3 regions of the Streptomyces sp. NPDC017936 genome follow, and region 1 is predicted to be linked to each of the others. Evidence: predicted binding sites of a transcription regulator. Region 1 holds the regulator's gene; each other region holds the start of a gene.
The links. The regulator HrcA, encoded in region 1, represses chaperone genes, less so after heat shock. The targets are predictions, from matches to a motif close to TTNGCACTCNGNNNNNCNGAGTGCNAA.

Region 1 (4,485 bases):
GGCCAGCCCAGCGCCCGGCACACGCCCGTCTTCCAGTCCTGCCCGCGCGGCACGCGCGGCCACTCCGCGATCCCCAGCGACGCCGGCTTCACGGCCTCCCAGACGTCGATGTACGGGTGGCCGACCACCAGCGCGTGCTCGCTGGTCACCGACTCGGCGATGCGCCACTCCTTCGTGCCCGGCACCAGGTGGTCCACGAGGACGCCCAGCCTCGCGTCCGGCCCCGGCGCGAAGTCCGCCACGATGGCCGGCAGGTCGTCCACGCCCCCCAGGTACTCCACGACCACGCCCTCGACGCGCAGGTCGTCACCCCACACCTTCTCCACCAGTTCCGCGTCGTGGCGGCCCTCGACGTAGATGCGGCCGGCGCGGGCCACCCGGGCGCGGGCACCGGGGACGGCGACCGAACCGGACGCGGTGCGCGTGGGCCGCGCCGGACCCGAGGCGGGCCGGACGAGGGTCACGACCCGGCCCTCCAGCAGGAAGCCCCGGGGCTCCAGCGGGAACACCCGGTGCTTGCCGAACCGGTCCTCCAGGGTCACCGTGCCCGCCTCGCAGCGGATCACCGCGCCGCAGAAACCGGTGCCGGGCTCCTCCACCACCAGGCCGGGCTCCGCCGCGACCTCGGGGACCGGCTGCGGCTTCTTCCAGGGAGGGGTGAGATCGGCGGAGTACTGGCGCATTCGGATGACGATAGGAGAACCCCCGGCGCGGTCACGGCGACACGCCGAAACGCGCCGCCAGCGCGTCCCGCTGGGCCCGCACGAAGGCGGCGTCCACCACCGCCCCGTGCCCGGGCACGTACAGCGCGTCCTCACCGCCGAGGTCCAGCAGCCGGTCCAGGGCGGCCGGCCAGTGGGCCGGTACGGCGTCGGGACCGGCCTGGGGCTCGCCGGACTCCTCGACCAGGTCCCCGCAGAACACCACCTCCGGCGAGCCCGGCACCAGGACCGCCAGGTCGTGGGCGGTGTGGCCGGGACCCACGTTCGCCAGCAGGACCTGCCGGCCGCCGCCCAGGTCGAGGGTCCACTCGCCGGAGACCAGGTGGCGGGGGCGGACGAGCGTCGCCGCGGCCTCCGCGGCCGCCGTCGCGTCGAGCCCGTTGCGCAGCGCGTCCGCCCGCATCTCCTCCGCCCCGCGGCCCCCGGGCGTGAGCAGCGACTGCGCGCCCACCGCCGCGAACACCTCCGCGCCCGCGAACGCCGCCGCCCCGAAGACGTGATCGAAGTGGGGGTGGGTGAGCGCGAGATGGGTCACACGGTGACCGGCGAGCTCCTCCGCCCGCGTCCGCAGCCGCGCCCCCTCCCCGAGGCTCGACCCCGCGTCGATCACCAGGGCCGCGCCCGCCCCGACGACCAGCCCCGTCGTGCAGTCCCAGCCCGGCAGCCGGCACCGCCCGACGCCGGTGGCGATCCGCTCCCATCCCAGCTCTTCCCAAGTCACCCTCATACGGCGACGCTAGGGCCTGGCGGCCCGCACGGGCGACCGACCTTGCCCAGGGCGTACCCCACGGCCGTACACTGGGCCGGGGAACGCTGGCACTCGGAAGTGACGAGTGCCAGGCCAGGCGCCAAGGGGACGACTTGCTGGAGGTGTGCGCGCATGCTGAGTGAACGACGGCTCCAGGTACTGCGTGCCATCGTCCAGGACTACGTGGGCACCGAGGAGCCGGTCGGCTCCAAGGCGCTCACCGAGCGGCACAACCTCGGCGTCTCCCCGGCGACGGTCCGCAACGACATGGCGGCCCTGGAGGACGAGGGGTACATCGCCCAGCCGCACACCAGCGCCGGGCGCATCCCCACCGACAAGGGCTACCGCCTCTTCGTCGACAAGCTGGCCGGCGTCAAGCCGATGACGGCCCCCGAGCGGCGGGCCATCCAGAACTTCCTCGACGGCGCCGTCGACCTCGACGACGTGGTGGCGCGGACGGTACGGCTGCTCGCGCAGCTCACGCGGCAGGTCGCCGTCGTGCAGTACCCGTCGCTGACCCGGTCCACCGTGCGGCACGTGGAACTGCTGTCGCTCGCGCCCGCCCGGCTGATGCTCGTGCTGATCACGGACACCGGCCGGGTCGAGCAGCGGATGGTGGACTGCCCGGCGCCGTTCGGCGAGGCCTCGCTGGCGGACCTGCGGGCGCGGCTGAACAGCCGGGTCGCGGGCCGCCGGTTCGCGGACGTGCCGCGTCTGGTGGAGGACCTGCCGGACGCCTTCGAGGCGGAGGACCGCGGCACGGTCTCGACGGTGCTCTCCACCCTGCTGGAGACCCTCGTCGAGGAGAACGAGGAGCGGCTGATGATCGGCGGCACCGCCAATCTCACCCGCTTCGGACATGACTTTCCCCTCACGATCCGACCCGTCCTGGAAGCCTTGGAGGAGCAGGTCGTCCTCCTCAAGCTCCTCGGCGAGGCGGGGGATTCGGGCATGACCGTACGCATCGGTCACGAGAACGCCTACGAGGGACTCAACTCCACTTCCGTGGTGTCGGTCGGCTACGGTTCGGGCGGCGAGGCAGTCGCCAAGCTCGGCGTGGTCGGACCGACCCGCATGGATTACCCGGGAACGATGGGAGCGGTACGCGCAGTGGCACGGTACGTCGGACAGATCCTGGCGGAGTCGTAAGTGGCCACGGACTACTACGCCGTTCTCGGCGTGCGCCGCGACGCGTCGCAGGAAGAGATCAAGAAGGCCTTCCGGCGGCTCGCGCGCGAGCTGCACCCGGACGTCAACCCCGATCCGAAGACCCAGGAGCGGTTCAAGGAGATCAACGCCGCCTACGAGGTGCTGTCGGACCCGCAGAAGAAGCAGGTCTACGACCTCGGCGGCGACCCGCTCTCGCAGTCCGGCGGCGGTGGCGCGGGCGGCTTCGGAGCCGGCGGCTTCGGCAACTTCTCCGACATCATGGACGCCTTCTTCGGCACGGCGTCCCAGCGCGGGCCGCGCTCGCGCACCCGCCGGGGCCAGGACGCGATGATCCGGCTGGAGGTCGACCTCGACGAGGCCGCCTTCGGCACCACCAAGGACATCCAGGTCGACACGGCGATCGTCTGCTCCACCTGCAGCGGTGAGGGCGCGGCGCCGGGCACCACCGCCCAGACGTGCGACATGTGCCGCGGCCGCGGTGAGGTGTCCCAGGTGACCCGGTCCTTCCTCGGCCAGGTCATGACCTCGCGCCCCTGCCCCCAGTGCCAGGGCTTCGGCACCGTCGTGCCCACGCCGTGCCCGGAGTGCGCGGGCGACGGGCGGGTGCGCTCCCGCCGGACCCTGACCGTGAAGATCCCGGCCGGTGTCGACAACGGCACCCGGATCCAGCTCGCCGGCGAGGGCGAGGTCGGCCCCGGCGGCGGCCCCGCCGGAGACCTGTACGTCGAGATCCACGAGCTGCCGCACTCCACCTTCCAGCGGCGCGGTGACGACCTGCACTGCACGGTGACCATCCCGATGACCGCGGCGGCCCTCGGCACGAAGGTGCCGCTGGAGACGCTGGACGGCCTGGAGGAGGTCGACATCCGGCCCGGCACGCAGTCGGGGCAGTCGATCCCGCTGCACGGGCGGGGCGTCACGCATCTGCGCGGCGGCGGACGGGGCGACCTCGTCGTCCACGTCGAGGTGCAGACGCCGACGAAGCTGGACCCGGAGCAGGAGCGGTTGCTGCGCGAGCTGTCCAAGCTGCGGGGCGAGGAACGGCCGCAGGGGCAGTTCCAGCCCGGGCAGCAGGGTCTGTTCTCGCGGCTGAAGGACGCGTTCAACGGACGCTGACGGGTGACGGCGGACGGTGCCGCGCGCCCCGTCCGCGGACTCCCCCGGAAGGGGCGCCCCCGGACGGGCCGGGTCGCCCCGGCCGGCGCTCGGCGGCCGGGGCCGGACAGGCCCGTTCACCGCGCCGCTGCCCTGGCACATGCCAAGAGGAAGGCCCGATTCGGACTCGTTCGGAGGACGTGACAACATGCCGTCATGTCCTCCGCACTGACCGATCTCCTCCCTCTTCCGATCGTGCAGGCCCCCATGGCGGGCGGCGTCTCCCTCCCGCAGCTCGTCGCCGCCGTGTCCGAGGCCGGCGGGCTCGGGTTCCTCGCCGCCGGGTACAAGACCGCCGACGGCATGTACCAGGAGATCAAGCAGCTGCGGAGCCTCACGGCCCGGCCCTTCGGCGTGAACCTGTTCATGCCGCAGCCGGAGCACCCCGGTGCGGGCGCCGGCTCCGCCGGGGCGACCGGCGCCGCGCCCTTCGACGCCGGCGCCGTCGAGGTGTACGCCCACCAGCTGGCCGGTGAGGCCGCCTGGTACGAGACGGAACTGGGCGACCCGGACAGCGGCCGGGACGACGGCTACGACGCCAAGCTCGCGGTGCTGCTGGACAACCCGGTGCCCGTGGTGTCGTTCCACTTCGGCGTGCCCGCCCCCGCGGTGCTGGAGTCGCTGCGCCGCGCCGGAACGTTCACGCTGGTCACCGCCACCACCGCCGAGGAGGCGATCGCCGTGGAGCGG
Region 2 (4,485 bases), on a different contig from region 1:
GGCACCTCCTGGGTGGAGGCGGACGTGCAGCGCAGCAAGGACGGGGTGCTCGTCCTCATGCACGACCAGGACCTGGCGCGCACGACCGACGCCGAGGAGGTCTTCCCGCGCCGGGCGCCCTGGAAGGTGGGCGACTTCACCTACGCGGAACTGAACAGACTGCGCGCCGGAGCCTCCCCCCGGTGGAAGGGCTCCCGGTACGAGACGGCCCGCGTCCCCACCCTCGGGCAGCTCCTCGACCGGCTCGACCGCACCGGCCAGGGCCTGCTCCTGGAACTGAAGTGGCCGGGCGGCCACCCCGGCGTCGTCCGGGACACGCTGCGGGTCCTGGGCCGCAAGGGCTGGCTGGACGCCCACCACGTCCACCACCGGCTGTACGTGATCAGCTTCCTGCCCGCCGCCCTGAGATCCGTCCGCGAGGAGCGGCCGGACATCAGGCTCGGCATCTGCGACGAGCGGGTGTCACCCGGCGAGCTGGCGTCGTACGCGCGGTTCGCCGACTCGGTCAACCCCGAACACACGGCCACCACCGGCGACTTCGTGCGCCGCGCCCACGCCCTCGAGGGCCCGCACGGCACGCCCCTGAAGGTGTGGCCGTACACGGTGAACACCGCCGGCCAGGCACGCCGCCTCCGCGACCTGCGCGTGGACGGCTTCACCACCGACGTCCCGGACGCGATGCGGCGCGCTCTCGGGCGCTGACCGCGTGACACGGCCCGCGCGCACGGGAGAACGCCCGAGGGCGGCACCCCCTGCCGGAACAGGGAGTGCCGCCCTCGGTACCGCGGACGCGTCCGATCCTCGAAGAGGATCAGAAGTCCATGTCACCGCCCGGCATGCCGCCGCCGGCCGGGGCAGCGGCCTTCTCCGGCTTGTCGGCGATGACGGCCTCGGTGGTGAGGAACAGCGCGGCGATCGACGCGGCGTTCTGCAGCGCGGAGCGCGTCACCTTGGCCGGGTCGATGATGCCCTCGGCGACCAGGTCGACGTACTCGCCGGTCGCGGCGTTCAGGCCGTGGCCCGGGGTCAGGTTGCGCACCTTCTCCACCACGACGCCGCCCTCGAGGCCGGCGTTGACCGCGATCTGCTTCAGCGGGGCCTCGAGCGCCAGCTTGACGGCGGCGGCACCGGTGGCCTCGTCGCCCTCGAGCTCCAGCTTCTCGAACACCTGGGAGGCCTGGAGCAGGGCCACGCCGCCACCGGCGACGATGCCCTCCTCGACGGCCGCCTTCGCGTTGCGGACGGCGTCCTCGATGCGGTGCTTGCGCTCCTTGAGCTCGACCTCGGTGGCGGCACCGGCCTTGATGACGGCCACGCCGCCCGCGAGCTTGGCCAGGCGCTCCTGGAGCTTCTCGCGGTCGTAGTCGGAGTCGCTGTTCTCGATCTCGGCGCGGATCTGGTTCACGCGGCCCGCGACCTGCTCCGAGGAGCCGGCGCCGTCGACGATGGTGGTCTCGTCCTTGGTGATGACGACCTTGCGGGCCTTGCCGAGCAGGTCGAGGGTCGTGTTCTCGAGCTTGAGACCGACCTCCTCGGAGATGACCTCGCCGCCGGTGAGGATGGCGATGTCGTTCAGCATGGCCTTGCGGCGGTCGCCGAAGCCCGGGGCCTTGACCGCGACGGACTTGAAGGTGCCGCGGATCTTGTTGACGACCAGGGTCGACAGGGCCTCGCCCTCGACGTCCTCGGCGATGATCAGCAGCGGCTTGCCCGACTGCATGACCTTCTCCAGGAGCGGGAGCAGGTCCTTGACGTTGGAGATCTTGGAGTTGGCGATCAGGATGTACGGGTCGTCGAGGACGGCCTCCATACGCTCCATGTCGGTGGCGAAGTACGCCGAGATGTAGCCCTTGTCGAAGCGCATGCCCTCGGTGAGCTCCAGCTCCAGACCGAAGGTCTGGGACTCCTCGACGGTGATGACGCCTTCCTTGCCGACCTTGTCCATGGCCTCGGCGATCAGCTCGCCGATCTGGGTGTCGGCGGCGGAGATGGAGGCCGTGGAGGCGATCTGCTCCTTGGTCTCGACGTCCTTCGCCTGCTCGAGCAGGGCGGCGGAGACGGCCTCGACGGCCTTCTCGATACCGCGCTTCAGGGCCATCGGGTTGGCGCCGGCGGCTACGTTGCGCAGGCCCTCCTTGACCAGGGCCTGGGCGAGGACGGTCGCGGTGGTCGTACCGTCACCGGCGACGTCGTCCGTCTTCTTGGCGACTTCCTTGACCAGCTCGGCGCCGATCTTCTCGTACGGGTCCTCGAGCTCGATCTCCTTGGCGATGGAGACACCATCGTTGGTGATCGTGGGGGCGCCCCACTTCTTCTCGAGGACGACGTTGCGGCCCTTGGGGCCGAGCGTCACCTTCACGGCGTCCGCGAGCTGGTTCATGCCGCGCTCGAGGCCGCGCCGCGCCTCCTCGTCGAACGCGATGATCTTGGCCATGTGAAGTGGTCCCTCCAGGACTGGGGGTGATTCCTTCGGACCGCGCCCGCGCCCGCGACGGACGGCTCGCCGGCCTGTGGTTCCTTGCCCCACCTGGCCTGCGGGCCTCACCGACCCGGTCCTTCTTTGTCACTCTCACCTTCAGAGTGCTAACGCAATGATTAGCACTCGGGCACCTCGAGTGCAAGGCGCACCCGCGAAGCGGGTCGGCCGGGGAGGCGGCCGGACGGCGGGCGCGGGCGGGCGGGCAGGGCGAAGGGCCCGCACCCTGCGCCGGGTGCGGGCCCTTCGTGGACGTGGCGTTGCTGAACGTTCAGGCGGTGACGCGAACCATGTCGGCCTGCGGGCCTTTCTGACCCTGCGAGATCTCGAACTCGACCCGCTGGCCCTCTTCCAGGGTGCGGTAGCCGTCCATCTGAATCGCGCTGTAGTGGACGAAGACGTCCGCACCACCGTCGACCGCGATGAAGCCGTACCCCTTCTCCGCGTTGAACCACTTGACGGTGCCCTGAGCCATGCCTAACTCCCCTATTACTGGCCCTTGCACAGATCCACACTTCGCGGATCCGGGTCAGACCTCACCCCCCAGACTGGTTGGGGGCGTGCGCCGGAACGCGTCGACCGCGGCTGAATGTATCTGTCCAACTGCCGTCTGCAACAGGTCGATCGGACGAGAATTCTGGACGTGGGCGGCCCGAAATATGGCGAGAATTCCCCCGCACTCAGGGCAAGTCGGGCCTCACATAGGGAACGAAAGGCGCAAAACAGCTGCACACTTTGGCTACTTCTCACCGCACGCGAAGCCGGAACTCCTCTGCGTTCGGCGTGCGAATGGCGGCGAGTTCCCCAACTGTACCGCGCTCAACCACACTGAATTGCCCCCTCCGCTTCTCTCACGGAGGGGGCAATTCGATGAACGCACGGTCATCGCTCTTACCGACGGTTACTACCGGCGGGTACCGACCGGGGATCAGCCACCGGCGACGGCGGGGATGATCGAGACGCCGGCGCCGGCGGGGGTCGCCGTCTCCAGCCCCTGCTCGAACCGCACGTCGTCGTCGTTCACGTACACGTTGACGAACCGTCGGAGCTTGCCCTGGTCGTCCAGGACGCGCGCGGCGATGCCGGTGTGGTTCTTCTCCAGGTCCTCGATGACCTCGGCGAGGGTCGCCCCCTCGGCGGACACCTCGGCCTGGCCGCCGGTGTAGGTGCGCAGGATGGTGGGGATGCGGACGGTGACGCTCATGTGCTGCTGACCTCCGGTCAGGTGATTCGGCGGGTCCTGCCTACGCGAGGCCGGCTTCACGGAACGAGTCCAGGGTGGGGCGGATGGTCGCGGTGAGCCCCGTGCCGGCCACCGCGTCCAGCGTCTTCAGCCCGTCGCCGGTGTTGAGCACGACGGTCGTGAGGCTCGGGTCCAGCAGACCGTTCTCGATCAGCTTCCTGGTGACGCCGACCGTCACGCCACCCGCCGTCTCGGCGAAGACGCCCTCCGTCCGGGCGAGCAGCTTGATCGCGTCGACGATCTGCTCGTCGGTCACGTCCTCCACCGCACCGCCGGTGCGCCGCGCGATGTCGAGGACGTACGGGCCGTCCGCCGGGTTGCCGATGGCGAGCGACTTGGCGATGGTGTCCGGCTTCTGGGGGCGCACGACGTCGTGACCGGCCTTGTAGGCGGTGGACACCGGCGAGCAGCCCTCGGCCTGGGCGCCGAAGATCTTGTACGGCCTGTCCTCGACGAGGCCGAGCTTGATCAGCTCCTGCAGACCCTTGTCGATCTTCGTGAGCTGCGAGCCGGAGGCGATGGGGACGACCAGCTGGTCCGGGAGCCGCCAGCCGAGCTGCTCGCAGATCTCGTACGCCAGCGTCTTGGAGCCCTCGGCGTAGTACGGCCGCAGGTTGACGTTGACGAAGCCCCAGCCCTCGCCCGCCGGGTCGCCGATGAGCTCGGAGCAGAAGCGGTTGACGTCGTCGTAGTTGCCCTCGATGCCGACGAGTTCGCCGCCGTAGATCGCGGCCATGACGACCTTGCCCTGCTCCAGGTCGTGCGG
Region 3 (4,485 bases), on a different contig from region 1:
GCGATGGAGGCGGCGTTCTCCAGGGCGGAGCGGGTGACCTTCACCGGGTCGATGACGCCGGCCTTGACCAGGTCGGTGTACTCGCCGGTGGCGGCGTTGTAGCCGTTGCCCTTCTCGAGCTCGGCGACCTTGGAGACGATGACGTAGCCCTCGAGGCCGGCGTTCTCGGCGATCCAGCGCAGCGGCTCGACGGCGGCGCGGCGGACGACGGAGACACCGGTGGCCTCGTCGCCGGTCTTGTCGAGGTTGCCCTCGAGGACCTTGACGGCGTGGACCAGGGCGGAGCCACCACCGGAGACGATGCCCTCCTCGACCGCGGCGCGGGTCGCGGAGATGGCGTCCTCCAGACGGTGCTTCTTCTCCTTGAGCTCGACCTCGGTGGCGGCGCCGACCTTGATCACGCACACGCCGCCGGCCAGCTTCGCGAGGCGCTCCTGGAGCTTCTCGCGGTCCCAGTCGGAGTCGGTGTTCTCGATCTCGGCCTTGATCTGGGCGACGCGGCCCTGGACGTCCTCGGAGTTGCCGGCGCCGTCGACGATGGTGGTGTCGTCCTTGGTGACGGTGATGCGGCGGGCGGAGCCGAGCACGTCGACGCCGACCTGGTCGAGCTTGAGGCCGACCTCCTCGGAGATGACGGTGGCACCGGTGAGGGTGGCCATGTCCTGGAGCATCGCCTTGCGACGGTCACCGAAGCCCGGGGCCTTGACGGCGACCGCGTTGAAGGTGCCGCGGATCTTGTTGACGACGAGGGTGGAGAGGGCCTCGCCCTCGACGTCCTCGGCGATGATCAGCAGCGGCTTGGAGGAGTTGGTCTGGATGACCTTCTCCAGCAGCGGCAGCAGGTCGGCGATGGAGGAGATCTTGCCCTGGTTGATGAGGATGTAGGGGTCCTCCAGGACGGCCTCCATGCGCTCCTGGTCCGTCACGAAGTACGGCGACAGGTAGCCCTTGTCGAAGGCCATGCCCTCGGTGAAGTCCAGCTCCAGGCCGAAGGTGTTGGACTCCTCGACGGTGATGACACCGTCCTTGCCGACCTTGTCCATCGCCTCGGCGATGAGCTCGCCGACCTGCTGGTCCTGGGCGGACAGCGCGGCCACGGCGGCGATGTCGGACTTCTCGTCGATCGGGCGGGCCGAGGCGAGCAGGTCGTCGGAGACGGCCTTGACCGCGGCGTCGATGCCCTTCTTCAGCAGCGCGGGGGAGGCGCCGGCGGCGACGTTCTTCAGGCCCTCGCGGACCAGCGCCTGGGCCAGGACCGTGGCGGTGGTGGTGCCGTCACCAGCGATGTCGTTGGTCTTGGTCGCCACCTCCTTCACCAGCTGCGCGCCGAGGTTCTCGTACGGGTCCTCGATCTCGACCTCGCGGGCGATCGTGACACCGTCGTTGGTGATGGTGGGGGCACCGAACTTCTTGTCGATGACGACGTTGCGGCCCTTGGGGCCGATCGTCACCTTGACCGTGTCGGCCAGCTTGTTGACGCCGCGCTCGAGGGCGCGACGGGCGTCCTCGTCGAACTTCAGGATCTTCGCCATGACAGCGGGAGCCCTCTCGGAATTCTGGGGTGGAATGACGCTGCGCCCCCGGCGCCCTTGATCAATGGTCGTGGGGGCCAGGGGCGCAGCGTTCGAAGCAATGTGCTTCGAGGTGACTTACTTCTCGATGATCGCGAGGACGTCGCGAGCCGAGAGGACGAGGTACTCCTCGCCGTTGTACTTCACCTCGGTGCCGCCGTACTTGCTGTACAGGACGACGTCGCCGACCTTGACGTCGAGCGGCAGGCGCTCGCCGTTCTCGAAGCGGCCCGGGCCCACGGCGAGGACGGCGCCCTCCTGGGGCTTCTCCTTCGCGGTGTCCGGGATGACCAGGCCAGAGGCCGTGGTCTGCTCGGCGTCGAGCGGCTGGACCACGATGCGGTCCTCGAGCGGCTTGATGGCAACCTTGGAGCTGGCGGTCGTCACGATCCGACCTCCCCCTTCGGAGATCTCACGGGGTTAACTGTCTGAGGTGGCGACCAGGTCGATCCGTCGTCGCGGGTGCCGGACCTGCCCGTCGCGTTGTTGGCACTCTCCAGTGGGGAGTGCCAGGGCTGAGACTATGACCGGGGTTAGCACTCGGTCAAGCGGAGTGCCAATGCCCGCGGCGCGTCGGCGTAATTTCGGTGGACGTGAGCGTCCTGACCCCCGGCGTCGGCGTGGCTGGGGGCCGCCGCCCCCGGGCCCCCGCTCCGGCCCTGGACGGGCCTCGTCCTCAAGCGCCGGACGGGCTGATTCCACGGGGCCTCGTCAAGAGGTTCCGCCGAACGGGCTGGTTTCGCCGGCCCTCCCCGGAAGGTTCCGCCGGACGGACCCGAGGTGCCGCCGGCGGGGTCCCGGGGAGGGGCGGCTCCCGGCGGGAGGACGACCGCCTACAGGTAGTCCTCCAGCCGTCCCACCGTCAGCCCCTGTTCCCGCACCTGCCGCAGCAGCCGTGCCGTCCGCTCCCTCAGGGTCGGGCCCGGGGACTCGTCCGGGTCCACGGCGATGACGTCTCCGGGGCGGAGGCGGTGGGCGCCGTGGGCGTAGGTGAGCTCGGCGGGGCCCATCGAGGCGCGCCAGAGCACGATCGCGGTGATGCCGCAGTCGGCGGCGGCGCGCCGGGTGGTGGAGTCGTACCCGCCGTAGGGCGGGCGGAAGAGGCGGGGGCGCACGCCGAAGCGGGCGCTGAGCTTGTCCTGCTGGCCGCAGATCTCGGCGCGCTGGCCGGCGTAGGGCAGGCCGCGCAGGGCCGCGTGGTCGAGGGTGTGGTTCTGGAGGGTCGCGCCGACGGACCGGAGCCGGGCGAAGTGACCGTAGCCGGGGCCGGCCACGCTGTCCGTGAGGAACATGCTGACCGGGAGGCGGAGTTCGCGGACCATGTCGACGAAACGGGGGTCGCGTTCGGCGCCGTCGTCGTAGGTGAGGAAGACGACCCTGTCGCGGGTCGGGACGTGGTCGACGACGGGCGGGAGCGCCGCCCGGGCGGGGCTGCCGGACAGGGGACGGGCGGTGCGGGCGGACGCGGGGGCCGTCGGTTCCCGGCGGCGAAGGGTGTCCGTCCGCTCGGGCGGGGCCGGGAGCGGGCGGGACTCCCGGGCGTCCGGGCGGACCCGTTCCACCGCCTTCCGGCCCAGCCGTTCGATCGGGTCGACGGACTGGGCGCAGCCGGTCAGCGCCGCCAGCGTCAGCAGTGCGGCCGCGGCCGCCGCCGGCCCCCGCTTCCTCACAGGTAGTCCTCCAGGCGTGCCACCGCGTACCCCTTCCGCGTGACCTTGTTCAGGAACCGGCGGATCATGTCGGGCATCGAGCCCTTCCAGTCGTTCCGGCCGCGGAAGTGGGTCAGGACGATGTCGCCGGGGTGGAGGTCGCGGTCCCACTCGCGGTACTCCCAGTGGTCGACGAAGACCTCCTCGCTCCAGAGGGGAACGTGCTTGACGCCGCACCGCTTGGCGGCGCGCAGCGTGTCGCGGTTGTAGTTGCCGTACGGCGGCCGGAAGAGGGTGGGCCGTTCGCCGTAGCGCTCCTCGATCACGTCCTGCATGCCGCAGATCTCGTGCTTCTGGCGCTGGTAGGACAGGCCCGGCAGATAGGGGTGGTGGAGGGTGTGGTTGTTCAGGCCCACCCCCTCGGCCTGCATCCTCGCGAAGAAGCGGTAGTCGTCCTTGATGAGGTAGTCGCTGAGGAAGGCGGTGTACGGGATCTTCAGCTCGCTCATCATGCGCAGGAACGCCGGGTCCTTGTCGGCGCCGTCGTCGATGGTGAGGAAGACGACCTTCCGCTCGGTGGGGACGGTGGTGAAGACCGGGGGCAGGTCCTGCTCCTCGTGGCCACGGACCTCGAAACCCTCGCGGGTGGTGATGCGCGGCTTCCTCGCGGGAGGTGCGGGGGGCACCAGCGGGACCTCCTCCAGGCCCCAGCGCCTCGCCGCCGCGACCCGCTCCGCGTGGTCGGCGCGCAGCCTGTCCGCGTACGAGCGCGAGGCGCCCGCCGGGGTTCCTCCGGGCTCCTGGCCGGCGGCGGGACGGCTGCCGGCGGTGCCCGGGCCGCCGCCCTGCGCGCAGCCCGACGCGATGGCCGTCAGGGCGAGGACGGCGACCCCGCCCCGGATCCTCCCTCGCCGTACCGCCTTTTTATCGTTTTGTACGACTGATCCCATGGCGCCGGATCCTCGCAGCCGCGCTCCGGGCTCCCCGTCCGACACCCCGCCCGGTACGGCGGCCGGAGGCGCACCGTCCCCCGACTGGCCCACAATGAGCCGGTGAACGACCTCGCCCCCCTCCTCACCCCCGAGGGCCGTGCCCTCCTCGACGCCGTGCGCGGCACCGCCCCGGCCGACGAACTCGCCGTCGCCACCCGGCTGCGCCGCGACCATCCCGCCGGCCTGGTCTCGGCCGCGCTCGGTCAGGCCCGGCTGCGGCAGCGGGCGGCGGCCAAGTTCGGGGCCGAGGACGCCGGGCGGATGTTCTTCACG

Region 2: the regulator HrcA is predicted to act here: its motif matches at 2,596-2,622, upstream of groL (chaperonin GroEL).
Region 3: the regulator HrcA is predicted to act here: its motif matches at 2,105-2,131, upstream of groES (co-chaperone GroES).

Annotation. Positions count from the first base shown of each region.
Region 1 covers NZ_JBIRHK010000003.1:428,839-433,323, forward strand. The annotation lists gene ACH4F6_RS08460 (DUF3097 domain-containing protein) at 1-683, opposite strand, end outside; gene ACH4F6_RS08465 (MBL fold metallo-hydrolase) at 715-1,449, opposite strand; gene hrcA (heat-inducible transcriptional repressor HrcA) at 1,603-2,619, shown strand; gene dnaJ (molecular chaperone DnaJ) at 2,620-3,756, shown strand; gene ACH4F6_RS08480 (nitronate monooxygenase) at 3,952-4,485, shown strand, end outside.
Region 2 covers NZ_JBIRHK010000005.1:121,964-126,448, reverse strand. The annotation lists gene ACH4F6_RS12385 (glycerophosphodiester phosphodiesterase) at 1-702, shown strand, start outside; gene groL (chaperonin GroEL) at 812-2,434, opposite strand; gene ACH4F6_RS12375 (cold-shock protein) at 2,748-2,951, opposite strand; gene ACH4F6_RS12370 (MoaD/ThiS family protein) at 3,405-3,680, opposite strand; gene thrC (threonine synthase) at 3,721-4,485, opposite strand, start outside.
Region 3 covers NZ_JBIRHK010000011.1:577-5,061, forward strand. The annotation lists gene groL (chaperonin GroEL) at 1-1,532, opposite strand, end outside; gene groES (co-chaperone GroES) at 1,650-1,958, opposite strand; gene ACH4F6_RS22850 (polysaccharide deacetylase family protein) at 2,405-3,241, opposite strand; gene ACH4F6_RS22855 (polysaccharide deacetylase family protein) at 3,238-4,170, opposite strand; gene ACH4F6_RS22860 (SAM-dependent methyltransferase) at 4,273-4,485, shown strand, end outside.